DNA from 2 places in the Alkalibacterium indicireducens genome. Region 2 is predicted to be linked to the other one. Evidence: riboswitches for the same ligand, from Rfam matches in the RefSeq annotation. Region 2 holds a riboswitch; the other holds the start of a gene.
The links. A riboswitch is a leader RNA that binds a small molecule or an ion and turns the genes downstream of it on or off. The one in region 2 is predicted to bind lysine.

Region 1 (6,060 bases), on a different contig from region 2:
AGCTGCCTCTTCAACATCCGGTGTAGTAAAGCCTGCTTCTGGATCGACACCATTCATACCCAAGAATGCTTTGGTAAAATGGTATTCTCCCAGCTGATCTGCCGCAACTGATCCGATGACCGCTTTTGTCCGTTTCTTAATGCGCCCGCCGATAAGTATCGCTTCGATCTGGTAATCGGCCAGACGTGCTGCATGGGGCACACCATTCGTTACTACCGTAATATCCTTATCCGCAAGCAGTGGTATCATCTCATAGGTTGTCGATCCTGCGTCCAGAAAAACCACCTCATGTTCTTCAATCAGTGCAATTGCTTTTCTGGCTATCGCCTGCTTCTCATGAGTGTTTTTGACTGTTTTGTCTTCCATTGATGCCTCATCAGTCGGCTGACGCTTTCTTCTGGCTCCTCCATGAATACGTACCAGCCTGTCCTGATTTTCAAGCTCGGTCAAGTCCCGTCTAATTGTGGATTCAGAATGGTTAAGTTGATCGATCAGTTCTTGTACTGTGATCGTATTTTTTTCATTCAGCACCTTCAGTATATAAGCATATCTGTCTTCTGTAAGCACTTACCTCACCTCTTCACTATTGAATTTTAACATATAAAACGGTCACAAACAATATTAAACGGTCACTTTCAACCAAAACCATTCATAGTTACATAATGACTGAACTACTAGTCGATTGTTCTCTCTAGAAAATGCAATTAATTCAAAATAACATTTTACATCTCTAAGCATATTTGATAAGCTATTAATCAGGAACATTAAATTTATACAATTAAAGATTAGAACTGGATGAGGCGCGGAAATCATGAGTACTTATTTCATAAAGACCTGTAAGTCTGAAATAAGGAAAGGGAAATCTGCCGAAATGACTTATTATTTACAGAGGATAAGTTGTTGGGTTGCATATGAACAATATGCAGACTGCCGCATAGCGTGTGCTTAACGGAGTGCTTCCACTTGTTTATGATAGGTTATTTAAAACAAGTCGGCATTCCCGGCTTGTTTTTTTTATAGTCAAAAAGCTGCACGGTTGAAGCCGTCCGTTTTATCCAATCTGATAAAGGAGCGCCTATGAAAAGAAGTGTACTAAAGTTCGGTGGATCAAGTGTGGCCGACTTCTCAAAAATAAAAAATATTGCGCAGTACATTAAGGAGCGTGTAGAAGCTGACGAGCAGCTAGTTGTCGTTGTCTCTGCTATGGGAAAGACTACTGACCAGCTTCTGGCATCAGTTAATGAACTGACATCTAAACCGAATGACAAAGACCTAGCGATGCTTCTGACGACAGGTGAACAGCAGACCATCTCTTTCCTGTCGCTGGCACTCAATGATCTGAACGTCAACGCCAAACCGCTCACAGGCTACCAGGCCGGCATCGAAACGATTGGTAAACACCTTAAAAGTAAGATTTCATCAATCAAGACTGATCTGCTTGAACAGTTGTTTGAAGAGCAGAACATACTGATTGTAGCCGGATTTCAAGGATTCAATAAGGCCGGTGAACTGACGACCCTTGGCAGAGGCGGATCCGACACGACCGCTGTTGCCATTGCATCCGCCCTTGACTGCCCATGTGAGATTTACACCGATGTGACTGGAGTCTTTTCTACAGATCCTCGTGTCTATCCTGAAGCCAAGAGATGGGACACGATCTCTTTTGAAGAAATGATGGAAATGTCAGCTCTTGGTGCCGGTGTACTGGAGACTAGAAGCGTGGAACTGGCCAATAATCACAATATCCCTATTTATCTTGGAAAAACACTCTCTAATGAGAAAGGAACATGGATCGTGCCGAATGATCAAATGCTCGAAAGAAAAGCCGTGACAGGTGTAGCTCTGGATAAAGAGATGGCTCACGTCACTATCACCTACCCTAACGAAAGTCAGTCCTTCCTGCATGACTTGTTCATCAAACTGGAAGAAGCTGAAATCAATATCGATATGATTTCTCAGATTCAGAATCAGGATGGCCTTCAGCTGTCATTTACATTCAAGGAATCTGAAGAAAGAGAACTGAACGAACTGTTCGACTCGCTTAAGTCGGATTATGATCATCTCTATGTTAAAATCGAAACAACTTACTGCAAAGTATCAGTCATCGGGGCAGGAATGAGAGACATGACTGGTATCGCATCAAAAATTTTTAAGACTTTGATAGAATCTGATATCCCCTTCTATCAGGTCACTACATCAGAAATTAGTGTCTCCTATGTAGTCGATGGAGAAAACGGTGAAAAAGCCACACGTATACTCTGTCAGACATTTGATTTATAAGAAAAGCTTCACGTACCGCTAAGCCTCGACAAGAAAATACCTTAGTATCTGTTCGAGCTTCAGCTCTTACAGATATACTTGAGATCGACCGAGCGATAGCGAGTAGACCTTACAAGTTGTAGTGCTTTAGCACGTACAACTATTGTTGTGATCGACCGAGCGATAGCGAGTAGACCTTACAAGTTGTAGTGCTTTAGCACGTACAACTATTGTTGAGATCGACCGAGCGATAGCGAGTAGAGGAAATGTGCCCCGAATTGCTGTGACTCTAGCATTTCCAATGCGTAGAGACAGAGTATGCGGAAGAAGAGCATCCTGCGCAATGGGTACATTTATCTTTTTCTCGAGAGGCTGGTACGTCCTTACAAGTTGTAGTGCTTCAGCACGTACAACTATTGTTGTGATCGACCGACCAACGGGAGTAGTTAAGCTAGACAACACTTCAACACTTTGAAACTTATTTTTTGATTTATAAGAATTGCGAAAGGATGATTTAACTATGGTATCACTAGCTCTAGTCGGAGCGACCGGCTTAGTCGGTCAGACCATGCTTCAGCTCCTGGACGAGGAATTAATTCCTTTTGATTCCCTTACCCTGTATTCATCAGCCCGTTCAGCTGGAAAAGAAGTAACCTTTAAAGGAAACACGTATATAGTAGAAGAACTGACAGAAGAACACGTCAGAAACAGTCAGTATGATTACGTGTTGATGTCTGCCGGAGGAGGAACAAGTCTCGAGTACGCTCCTATCTTTGAAGAGACAGGTGCAGTCATCATTGATAACTCGAGCGCCTGGAGAATGGATGATTCAGTAGACCTGGTCGTTCCAGAGGTCAACCGCGCATCACTGAAGCGTAAGCTGATTGCCAATCCAAACTGCTCAACTATTCAGTCTGTGGTCCCCTTAAAACCTTTAGCAGATAGGTTCGGTGTCACTCGTGTTGCCTATACAACGTATCAGTCTGTATCAGGGTCCGGATGGAAAGGTATAGAGGATTTGGACCGCGGAGAAAAAGGAGAAAAACCTCAGAACTACAACCACCCAATCTATCACAACGTCATTCCACAGATCGATGTCTTTATGGAAGACGGCTATACTAAAGAAGAACAGAAAATGATCAAGGAAACACAGAAAATACTGAATCAGCCTGATTTAGACGTGACGGCAACATGCGTTCGTGTTCCCGTTCCTCACGCACATGCAGTAGCCATGAACGTGACACTGGAAAAAGAAGTGAGTGTGGAAGAAATCAGACATTCGCTTGAAGGCTTTCCTTCTGTTGTACTGATGGATGACCCTGAAAACGAAATTTACCCTACACCGCTTGATGCTGCTCATAAAAAAGGCGTTTACGTCGGACGGATCAGAAAAGATCCAAGTCTGCCGAACTCGTATCATTTATGGTCAGTAAGCGACAATATACTGAAAGGTGCCGCGTGGAATGCCGTTCAGATACTTGACCAACTGATTAAAGGAGAGGAAAACTGATATGACCCGTTTATTTACTGGAACAGCTGCAGCAGTCACGACCCCTTTCGTTGACGGTGCTGTTGACTACGACGCATTACGTGCTCACCTTAAGTTTTTGAAAGAAAACAGCATCCAGTCTTTTGTCATCAATGGAACAACTGGCGAAGGCTCGACTCTGACAGCAGAAGAAAAACGCAACTGCCTGAAAATTGCTCTGGAAGTAGCCGACAAAGATATTCCAGTTATTGCCGGAACAGGATCGAACAATACGGCTCAGACGATCGCTGCATCCAAGGAAGCAGAAGCCCTTGGTGTCGATGCCCTACTCGTTATTACGCCGTACTACAACAAGACCAGTCAGAAAGGTCTTGTGGCACACTTTACAGCCGTTGCAGATGCTGTGTCGATTCCTGTCGTCTTATACGATGTCCCGTCTCGTACCGGCATGACGATTGCACCTGAAACACTTGAGCTTCTGGCTAAACACGATAATATCGTTGCCTTGAAAGACGCAACAGGCGATTTTGCGCACTTCAGCAGGCTTCAGGCAGTAGTAGACGACAGCTTCTCTTTCTACAGTGGAAACGATGATCTGGCTCTTCCCTACTTCGCACAGGGCGGACATGGCATCATCTCAGTACTGGCCAATGCCTTGCCAAATGAATACCAAAAATTGTTTGAGCAGGCGACTACTGATCACAAAGCAGCCCTTGAGACCCATCAGCTGCTTTTCCCGTTAGTGGATGCATTAGGTGTGGATGTCAATCCTATTCCTATCAAGGCTCTTGTCAGTCACCTGGGTTATGGCGAATACGAACTGAGACTGCCTCTTGTCAAATTGGAAGAAAATGAATCAGACGTGCTGATCAGCTTGTTTGATTCCATCAGAAAGGACGGGTAATATGAAGCTGTTGTTAGTCGGTTATGGCGCAATGAATAAACGTGTCGCTGCACTGGCAGAAAAAGGCGGGCATTCGATCGCCGGTGTGATCACACCAGTCGAAGAAGAGAACTGTCCTTACCCTCTTTTCACATCCTTTGATGATCAACTGCCTGAAGCGGACGTTCTGATCGACTTTTCTCATCCGGATCTGACTAAGCGCATGCTGCAGTCTGATTTGACTGTCCCAATGGTCATTGCGACGACCGGAGAAAAAGATACTCTGGTCAAATTGATGCAGGAAAAGGCGGAGTCCGCTCCAGTCTTCTTTTCTGCCAACATGAGCTATGGGGTGCATATCGTCACTCAACTGCTCGAGCACCTCGCACCACTTATGGACGCTTACGATATCGAAATGATCGAAAAGCACCATAATAAAAAAATCGATGCGCCAAGCGGAACATTGATCAAGCTGCTTGATGCGATCAAGGATAACGGCCGTCAGGATGCCAGGGAAGTTTACGACCGCAGTCAGGTCACCGAAAAAAGAGACAAGAAAGACATCGGCATTTCCACCATCCGCGGCGGAACGATCGTCGGTGAACACGAAGTCCTGTTTGCGGGTGTAGATGAAGTCATTTCCATCAAGCATACGGCTCAATCCAAAGACATTTTCGCCAACGGTGCCTTGACAGTGGCCGAAAAACTGATCAACAAAACTAATGGGTTTTATACCTACAATAATTTAGGAGTGTAAATAATGAAAGAATTCAGCGCAAAGGAAATCATCCAGTACATCAGTGACTCAGAAAAGACGACCCCTCTAAAAATATATGTGAACACAGCTATGAAGAAAGACGAATTTCCCGATACGTTCAAAGTCTTCGGATCTGATGGCAGCTATACAATTTTCGCTGACTTGAACGACTGGAAACCCTTCTTCAATGAAAACAGTGACGCATTAGCTGATCTGGTCATTGAGCAGGATCGTCGTAATTCAGCTATTCCATTACTCGATGCAACAGAAGTCAACGCCCGCATCGAACCGGGTTCATTCATCAGAGAACATGCGGTCATCGGTGACAGTGCAGTCATTATGATGGGCGCAGTCATAAATATAGGTGCTGTCGTCGGAGAAGGCACTATGATCGACATGGGTGCTATTCTTGGTGGTCGTGCGATCACTGGTAAGAATGTTCACGTTGGAGCCGGTGCCGTTCTTTCAGGAGTCATCGAACCTGCCAGCGCCAAGCCGGTCGTCGTTGAAGACAATGTACTGATTGGTGCAAATGCTGTAGTGCTTGAAGGCGTCACGATCGGTAAGGGCTCAGTCGTTGCTGCAGGTGCAATCGTCACTGAAGATGTTCCTGAAAACACTGTCGTTGCCGGTGTCCCTGCCCGCAAGATCAAAAACACAGATGAAGTCGAA
Region 2 (7,536 bases):
GGCAGCAGGAATGCTGGAAGTGTATCACTTAACAGCGACACAAGGTAGTCTGCAGTTCCGAGTTCACCCATCACGCCTGAAAGAGACCAAGCCAGTAATAATATGACACCAGTGATCATAAGGGTCTTCATTCCGGATACCCATATATCGATTCCTTTGCCAAAACTGAAATGACCTTTAATGACACCCATTACAAGGGCAATAATGCTGGCGATCAGTGCAGCCTGGAACAGGACGACAGATGCATCAGATGTACCAAATGTTTCTCTTAATGCAACAAATGAGAAAGGAGCATTCTGAACAGTCTGAATAAGTGCAGTGTTGTCTGAAGCTAGAATAGCCTGACGCCCGTCTGTGTAGAAACCGATAAAACTGAATAAAATCAGTGCACCGATTGGAACAAGCGCACTCCAGATCGATGGAGTACCTTTGGCTACAACTTCCAGTTCTTCTTCCTCACTCTCAAGCGTTGCTCCTTGAGCGATCAGTTGATGTGTATCTCGTGCACGTTCCTGAGCTTTTTTCATTGGACCGAACTCACGTAGAGTCATTGAGGTCAGAGCAACGAAAAAGAGCATCAGAATATTGTAGAAGCGGTATGGAATCGTCTGAAGGAAGACGCCATACGCATTTACTTCCTGACCGATCGACAGATACGCATCATTGATCAGTCCGACTTCATAGCCGATCCAGGTAGAAATAAGAGCGATCCCGGCAATTGGTGCGGCTGTTGCATCAATCAAGAATGCCAGACGTTCGCGGGAAATCTTCATTTTATCTGAAACAGGACGCATGATCGGTCCGACTATAAGCGCATTGGCGTAATCATCAAAGAAGATCAGTAGGCCCAGAGTCCATGTGATCAGCTGAGTACTGATCGGTCCTTTAGCCTTTTTAGCCAGAGCTTCGGCGATAGCTCGAGCGCCACCAGAACTGGTGATCAGAGCAATCAGCCCCCCAATAACCAGAACCTGCAGAATGATTCCCGCATTCCAGGGATCAGCCAATGAGTTCAGGATGTAATCAATGATATCCGTAAATCCGAAAATGATACCGGTCAAGATATTTGCTCCACCTGCATACTGAGCAATGATCGTTCCGGAAAACACACCCAGAAACAGTGACAGGACCACATTTTTTGTAAGGAAAGCCAAAGCGATAGCAACAAGAGGCGGAATCAGTGTGACTGCTCCAAGTTTTGAAGCCATGCTCCCTCCTGTTTCAGCTGCAGATACGGTGCTGGGGGTAAAACTGACCAGTCCGATTAATATAAACCATTGTAATTTTCTTTTCATGATATATCTCCATTTCTATTATTTATAAATAGAAAAAAGCACCCAGGAACACGCCCCTGAATGCTTGAAAAAACATTGACTAGGATAGTGCTCCACGTAAACGTGACAGTCATACGCCTGTTAAACGTATGCCCAGGAGAACCGGTTAACCACCTGATTCCCTTCGGCAAAGAACCCTTTCGTGACTGGTCAGCGGGTGTCCCCTCTCAGTCCTTACTCTTTTTCTTCGCGCCTCTATCTTTTCTATTTATACAACGCTTATTAGTCTACACGTTTCCAGCATGTTTTTCAACCGGATTTTTATTAATTCTGATGAGTCATGTCTCAGAAAACGTTTTATCATTGGTAAGACAGACCGGCAGCGGTCTGTCCACATTATTGAACACAAGATTAATCTTGCTTGATTTTCATTCTGGAGAACAGTCAGGTTGTTTTTAGACTGATTTCTGATCACTCGTCATCCATTCCTTCAGCATGTCGATCAGCTCGTCACTGCTTCTGACAATTTGCCCCCTTTGCTTGACCAGACCGACTGTGTAGAGATTGATATATGAAAATGGAGACTCGGCTATTTCATCCAGTGCCTCAATTTTCTCTTTATTGTTTCCTGCTCCTTGTCGAATATCAGTGTAAATCCCAATGATTGGTTTTTCCAGTGCATAGAAGTATCCGATCTCTGACGCGACTCCGGCATCGACTGTGACGCCGTCGAGTACAGCAACTAAGATGTCGGCTTTTTTCAAGTACGCATTGTCTCCATCGGCGATCTGGATGCTGCTGGCATAATTGCTCTTGTCATTGATCGCCGCGTTCTCCTGAGGCAGATAGACGTCAATATTCTCCTCAAATGCTTCTCTGATTTTATTGACGACGTATGTATTGTAGTGCTGCTCCATTTCAGTGAACAGTGGCGAGGCGAAATATAGGTGTTTGGTCATTTGACTAGTCCTTTCCTTTTTCGGCTGAATTTGTTTTAAGAAATGTGTTAAGACCTTGTACTGTGAAACAGGTCGGGTCCTCCAGCCTTTTTATAATTCCGTTTCACTCTAGTTTAACACAATTTTCCGACGTGAACTGCCTTATTCCTGTGCTTGAATCGAGTTCAGTAAGGAGATGAGCGGCTGAACTAAACCGTACTGGAATCGAGTCGAGTTCAGATAGGGATAACTCGTGTAAACTTTATTTTCATAGCCTATCAGTGGAGTTCAATCGATAAACCTATTCTGAACTAGAGCGTGTTTTCGGATTCTCAACATATAGAAAAGACCCGTCTTCATTAATGGAGAAACGGGTCTCTAGTCTATTTATCCTGCTAATACGACTTGCTCATTGCTCCATCGACAAGGATGGTCTGTCCTGAGACATAGGTGTTGACGCCAGAAACCAGGAAAGCTGCCATCTTGGCAAATTCTTCGGGTTTACCGTATCGGCCCGCTGGAATCTGGTTTTCAATCGACTGGTGAACGTCTTCTAGTGATCTCCCTTCGCGTTCTGCACGCTTGCTGTCCAGTTCGGTGAGACGATCTGTTTCAATGCGTCCCGCTCCAATGGTGTTGACCATGATGCCATCTCTGGCCAGCTCCTGAGATAAACTTTTAGACAAGCCCTGGACCCCCATTCTGAATACGTTAGACAGAAGCAGTCCGTCTATCGGCTGTTTCACTGAAGAAGAAGTATTATTCAGAATGTGTCCTCTGGTTTCTCTCAGATCCGGCAGAACTTCTCGAATCGTTCTGATGTAACTGTTCAAAGTCAGGTTAAAAGCCTTGTTCCATTCCGCATCATCCAGATCATTGAATGAACCTGCTGATGGGCCACCGGTATTGTTGACCAGGATATTGATTTTCCCGAATGTTTTTCGTGTCACTTCGACCAGATCCTTAATTGATGTGAGATCAGTCAGATCTGATAACATATAATCCACCTGACCTGTGGCTACCCGGTCGATTTCTTTTTTGGCTTCAATCAATTTATCCTTACTTCGACTCGTCAGCATGACATTGGCCCCTTCTTTGGCCAATTCCATTGCGACAGCTTTTCCAAGTCCCGTGCTTGACGCCAGGACTAATGCATTTTTCCCATTCAACTTTAAATCCATAAATATCCTCCCTGCAGAAAACAGGTTCTCTACCTTTCGAGTAAACAACCTGCTTTCAGTTTAATGTTCAGTTATCTTGAATGCTAATCGAGTTTGTCCGTCCTGTCAACTAATTGACCTTTATCAGACCGTTCAGTCTCTCTGATAAGTGACCACAGGTTTACGTGCGGCCGTTACTTCATCCAGACGTTTGACAGCTTTCGTGAACGGTGCTCCCGTCACAGTTTCCGGATTGTTTTCTGCATCTTCTGCTATTTCGATCATAGCATCAGCAAAAGCATCCAGCTGTTCTTTCGCCTCCGTTTCAGTTGGTTCGATCATCAGACATTCTTCAACAATCAGCGGGAAGTAGACAGTTGGTGCGTAGAAGCCGTAGTCCAGCAGACGTTTGGCAATATCAAGCGTACGTACCCCCAGTTTTTTCTGACGGACGCCGCTTAAGACGAACTCATGCTTACAGTGTGAACTGTATGGTGTGTCGTAATATGGTTCCAGACGGGCTTTCAGATAGTTCGCGTGCAGAACAGCATCCTCCGATACCTGCTGCAGGCCTTCTGCTCCCATGGAACGGATATACGAATACGCACGGACATTGACGCCGAAGTTACCGAAGTAGCCCTTCACTCGACCGATCGATTGTGGATGATCCGTTGTTACTTGATACCTGTCTCCTTCTTTTTCGATACGTGGAGACGGCATGAAGGCTTTCAGGTAGTCTTTCACGCCGATCGGTCCGGAACCAGGTCCGCCCCCACCGTGCGGGGTACTGAATGATTTATGCAGATTCAAGTGGACGACATCGAAGCCCATTTCACCCGGTGTTGATTTACCTAAAATAGCATTTGCATTTGCTCCGTCATAATAGAGCAGTCCGCCCGCTTCATGAACGATTTCAGCAATTTCAACGATGTCCACTTCAAACAGACCTAGCGTATTCGGATTCGTCAGCATCAGTCCGGCAGTATCCGGTCCGACCGCAGCTTTCAGTGCATCGATTCCGACACGTCCCTGCTCGTTTGATTTGATTTCCACGACGTCATAGCCGGCAACGACTGCACTCGCCGGATTTGTTCCGTGAGCTGAATCGGGAACCAGGATCTTACGGCGCTGTTCGCCTTCCCCATTTGCTTCATGATACGCTTTAAAAATGAGTAGGCCTGCCCACTCACCTTGAGCACCCGCAGCCGGCTGTAAGGAAATAGCATCCATCCCGGTGACTTCCTTGAGGTTCTCTTCCAGGCGATACATCAGTTCCAATGCCCCTTGAGCCGTTTGGGCTGGCTGGAACGGATGGATTTGAGCAAATCCGCTGTACCGTGCAATGTCTTCATTGACTTTCGGGTTGTACTTCATCGTACACGAGCCAAGCGGATAAAAGCCAGTCTCGATCCCGAAGTTCTTGTTAGATAAGCCTGTATAGTGACGCATGACTTGAAGCTCGGACAATTCAGGAAGTTCAGCTGCATCTTCTCTAATCAGATGCTCAGGTATAACGCCTGTAAGATCCGTTTTTTCAACAGAAGACTCCGGAAGACTGTAGCCTTTACGTCCCGGTCTGGAAATTTCGAATAGTAAATCGTTATAGACTGCAGTCATGTTATTTCCCCTCCCCTACTAAAAGTGATACGAGCTGGTCCATTTCTTCTTTCGTCCGTTTTTCCGTGACGCATAAGAGCATGGCATTCTCTTCGTTCAGTGCTTCAGACACATCGAACCCTCCGACGATTTGATGGTCAAGCAACTGGTCAGTGACCTCGTAGAATGGGCGGTCCAATTTGACAACAAATTCATTGAAGAAGTCATTGTCAGACAGAACAGTCAGTCCTTTATCAGTCAGCTCTTTTTTCACATAGTGGGCATGATTCAAGTTTTGCTGAGCCATTTCCTGCAGACCCACTTTACCTACTGCTGCAAGGAATACTGAGGTCCCAAGGGCTAACAGAGCCTGGTTCGAACTCATGTTGGATGTCGCTTTTTCACGGCGAATGTGCTGCTCCCTAGTCTGCAGCGTCATAACAAATCCTCGCTTGCCGTCTTTATCCGTTGTCTGACCAACGATACGGCTCGGTACTTTACGCATGTATTTTTTCTTCACTGCAAAGTATCCACAGTGCGGGCCGCCGAAGCTCATTGGAATACCGAATGGCTGAGTATCACCGACAACGATATCTGCACCCAGTTTTCCAGGTGCTTCAAGCAGAGCGAGAGCCAGTGGATTGGCCATGACGATAAGGATACCTTTTGTATCTTCAAGAAGTGATTTTATTTCTTTAAGGTCTTCAATCGTTCCGAAGAAGTTAGGGTATTGAATGATCACAGCAGCTGTATCCTCATCAATGGCTGACTTCAGTTCATCTATATCTGTGCGGGTACCGTTCAGACTGACTTCTTTCACTGAGTATTCCATGCCGTACGCATAAGTATGAATGACTTCTTTTGCCTGAGGATGCAGGGCTTTTGAATACAACACATTCTGTTTCTTCGTAGCTGAAGTAGCCAGGTTGCAGGCTTCGCCTAATGAAGTGAAGCCGTCGTATAAACTTGAGTTGGCTACGTCCATGCCTGTCAATTCACACATCATGGTCTGGAATTCAAACAGGGCCTGCAGTTCGCCTTGACTAGCTTCCGGCTGATACGGGGTATAAGCCGTCATGAATTCGGAACGCAGAAGCACATGATTGACGATGCTGGGACTATAGTGGTCATATACGCCTGCTCCTAAGAAATAGGCGTGACTTTCTGTTGTTGTATTTTTAGCTGCCAATTCTTTCATGTACTTGGTGAGTGCCTGTTCGCTCAAGGCATCTTCCAGATCAATCGCTTTATCTTTTGTTGCGCGAGTCGATTCAGGGATATCAGAAAATAGGTCTTTAATGGATGATACGCCGATCGTTTCAAGCATCTCCTTGCGGTCCTGATCGGTGGTCGGCAGATAACGGTGTTGGTTAGTCAAAAAATCCACTCCTTCATGTCTTTTGATGTCAAAAAAAGAGCAGAAAGAAGAGCGAATGAGATCCGTTCTTCTTCCTACAAGGGTTATAGTCCTGAAACGTACTCGTCGTATGCCGAAGCATCCATCAGTCCGGAAACATCGACTGGTTCAGATGACTGGATTTCAACAAGCCAGCCTTCTCCAAAGGGCGCTTCATTCAGTTTTTCAGGTTCATCTTCCAAGGCACTGTTGATTTTGGATACTGTGCCTTTTACGGGAGAATAAATTTCAGAGGTGGATTTCACTGACTCAACAGTCGCAAATTCATCCTCTGCTTCGAGTTCAGCGCTTAATTCCGGCAGTTCAACAAATACAATGTCGCCCAGCTGTTCTACAGCATAATCGGAAATCCCTACACGGACGTAGTCATCATTGATTAGTTCGATCCATTCGTGTTCTTCTGTGAAATATAGTCTAGCTTTGTCTGTCATCATTATTCCTTCTTTCAGATGTTATTTATCGCTTCAGTTCTTTAAAAAATTCTTCTTGATCAGTCTGGCTGGAATGCGTTTCTTACGGACTTGAATATAGACCGTGTCTCCCAGCTTGCCTTCAGATTTTCTCATTCTCAGGAAACCAATGCTCTTCCCAAGTGTCGGAGACTGGGTCCCTGATGTGACGACTCCTATTTCTTCGTCTGCTTCATTATATACCGGGTAGCCTTCTCTGGCTATTCCTCTTTCAAGCAGTTCAAATCCTCTGGACAAATAGACCGTTCCTTCTTCTTTCTGCTTTTCCAGGGCTGCTTGGCCGATAAATGGTTCCGGCTTATCCCATTTCACTGCAAAACTAAGCCCGGCTTCAAGAGGTGTAATGTCTTCAGACAAGTCCTGTCCGTAAAGCGGCATACCTGCTTCCAGACGAAGCGTATCTCTGGACCCGAGTCCACATTCAGCTAGATTATACTGTTTTCCTGCGTCCTTGAACGCCTGCCACAAGTCTTGAGTCTGGTTCCAGTTGACGTAACACTCGAACCCATCCTCACCTGTATAGCCTGTTCTGGAAACGAGCACGTCTGTAAATGTGCCGGCTTCAGCGATTTCCGTAAAGTGATAATTCTTCAGTTCTTTAATGTCATCCCCAAACACTTCAGCAACCACATGTGCCGCATCTGGGCCCTGAACAGCGATCAGTCCTGTTTCAAGAGATTT

Region 1: another riboswitch for lysine. It lies ahead of ABFX15_RS10995 (aspartate kinase); the one in region 2 lies ahead of ABFX15_RS02115 (Na+/H+ antiporter NhaC family protein).

What each region holds. Positions count from the first base shown of each region.
Region 1 is NZ_BAAADA010000196.1:39,563-45,622, reverse strand. Features, by position in the region: gene ABFX15_RS11000 (DeoR/GlpR family DNA-binding transcription regulator) at 1-567, opposite strand, end outside; lysine riboswitch at 788-967, shown strand; gene ABFX15_RS10995 (aspartate kinase) at 1,078-2,280, shown strand; gene ABFX15_RS10990 (aspartate-semialdehyde dehydrogenase) at 2,780-3,769, shown strand; gene dapA (4-hydroxy-tetrahydrodipicolinate synthase) at 3,771-4,652, shown strand; gene dapB (4-hydroxy-tetrahydrodipicolinate reductase) at 4,654-5,388, shown strand; gene dapD (2,3,4,5-tetrahydropyridine-2,6-dicarboxylate N-acetyltransferase) at 5,392-6,060, shown strand, end outside.
Region 2 is NZ_BAAADA010000029.1:747-8,282, reverse strand. Features, by position in the region: gene ABFX15_RS02115 (Na+/H+ antiporter NhaC family protein) at 1-1,295, opposite strand, end outside; lysine riboswitch at 1,373-1,540, opposite strand; gene ABFX15_RS02110 (nucleoside 2-deoxyribosyltransferase) at 1,730-2,233, opposite strand; gene ABFX15_RS02105 (SDR family oxidoreductase) at 2,608-3,393, opposite strand; gene gcvPB (aminomethyl-transferring glycine dehydrogenase subunit GcvPB) at 3,526-4,989, opposite strand; gene gcvPA (aminomethyl-transferring glycine dehydrogenase subunit GcvPA) at 4,991-6,346, opposite strand; gene gcvH (glycine cleavage system protein GcvH) at 6,430-6,816, opposite strand; gene gcvT (glycine cleavage system aminomethyltransferase GcvT) at 6,850-7,536, opposite strand, start outside.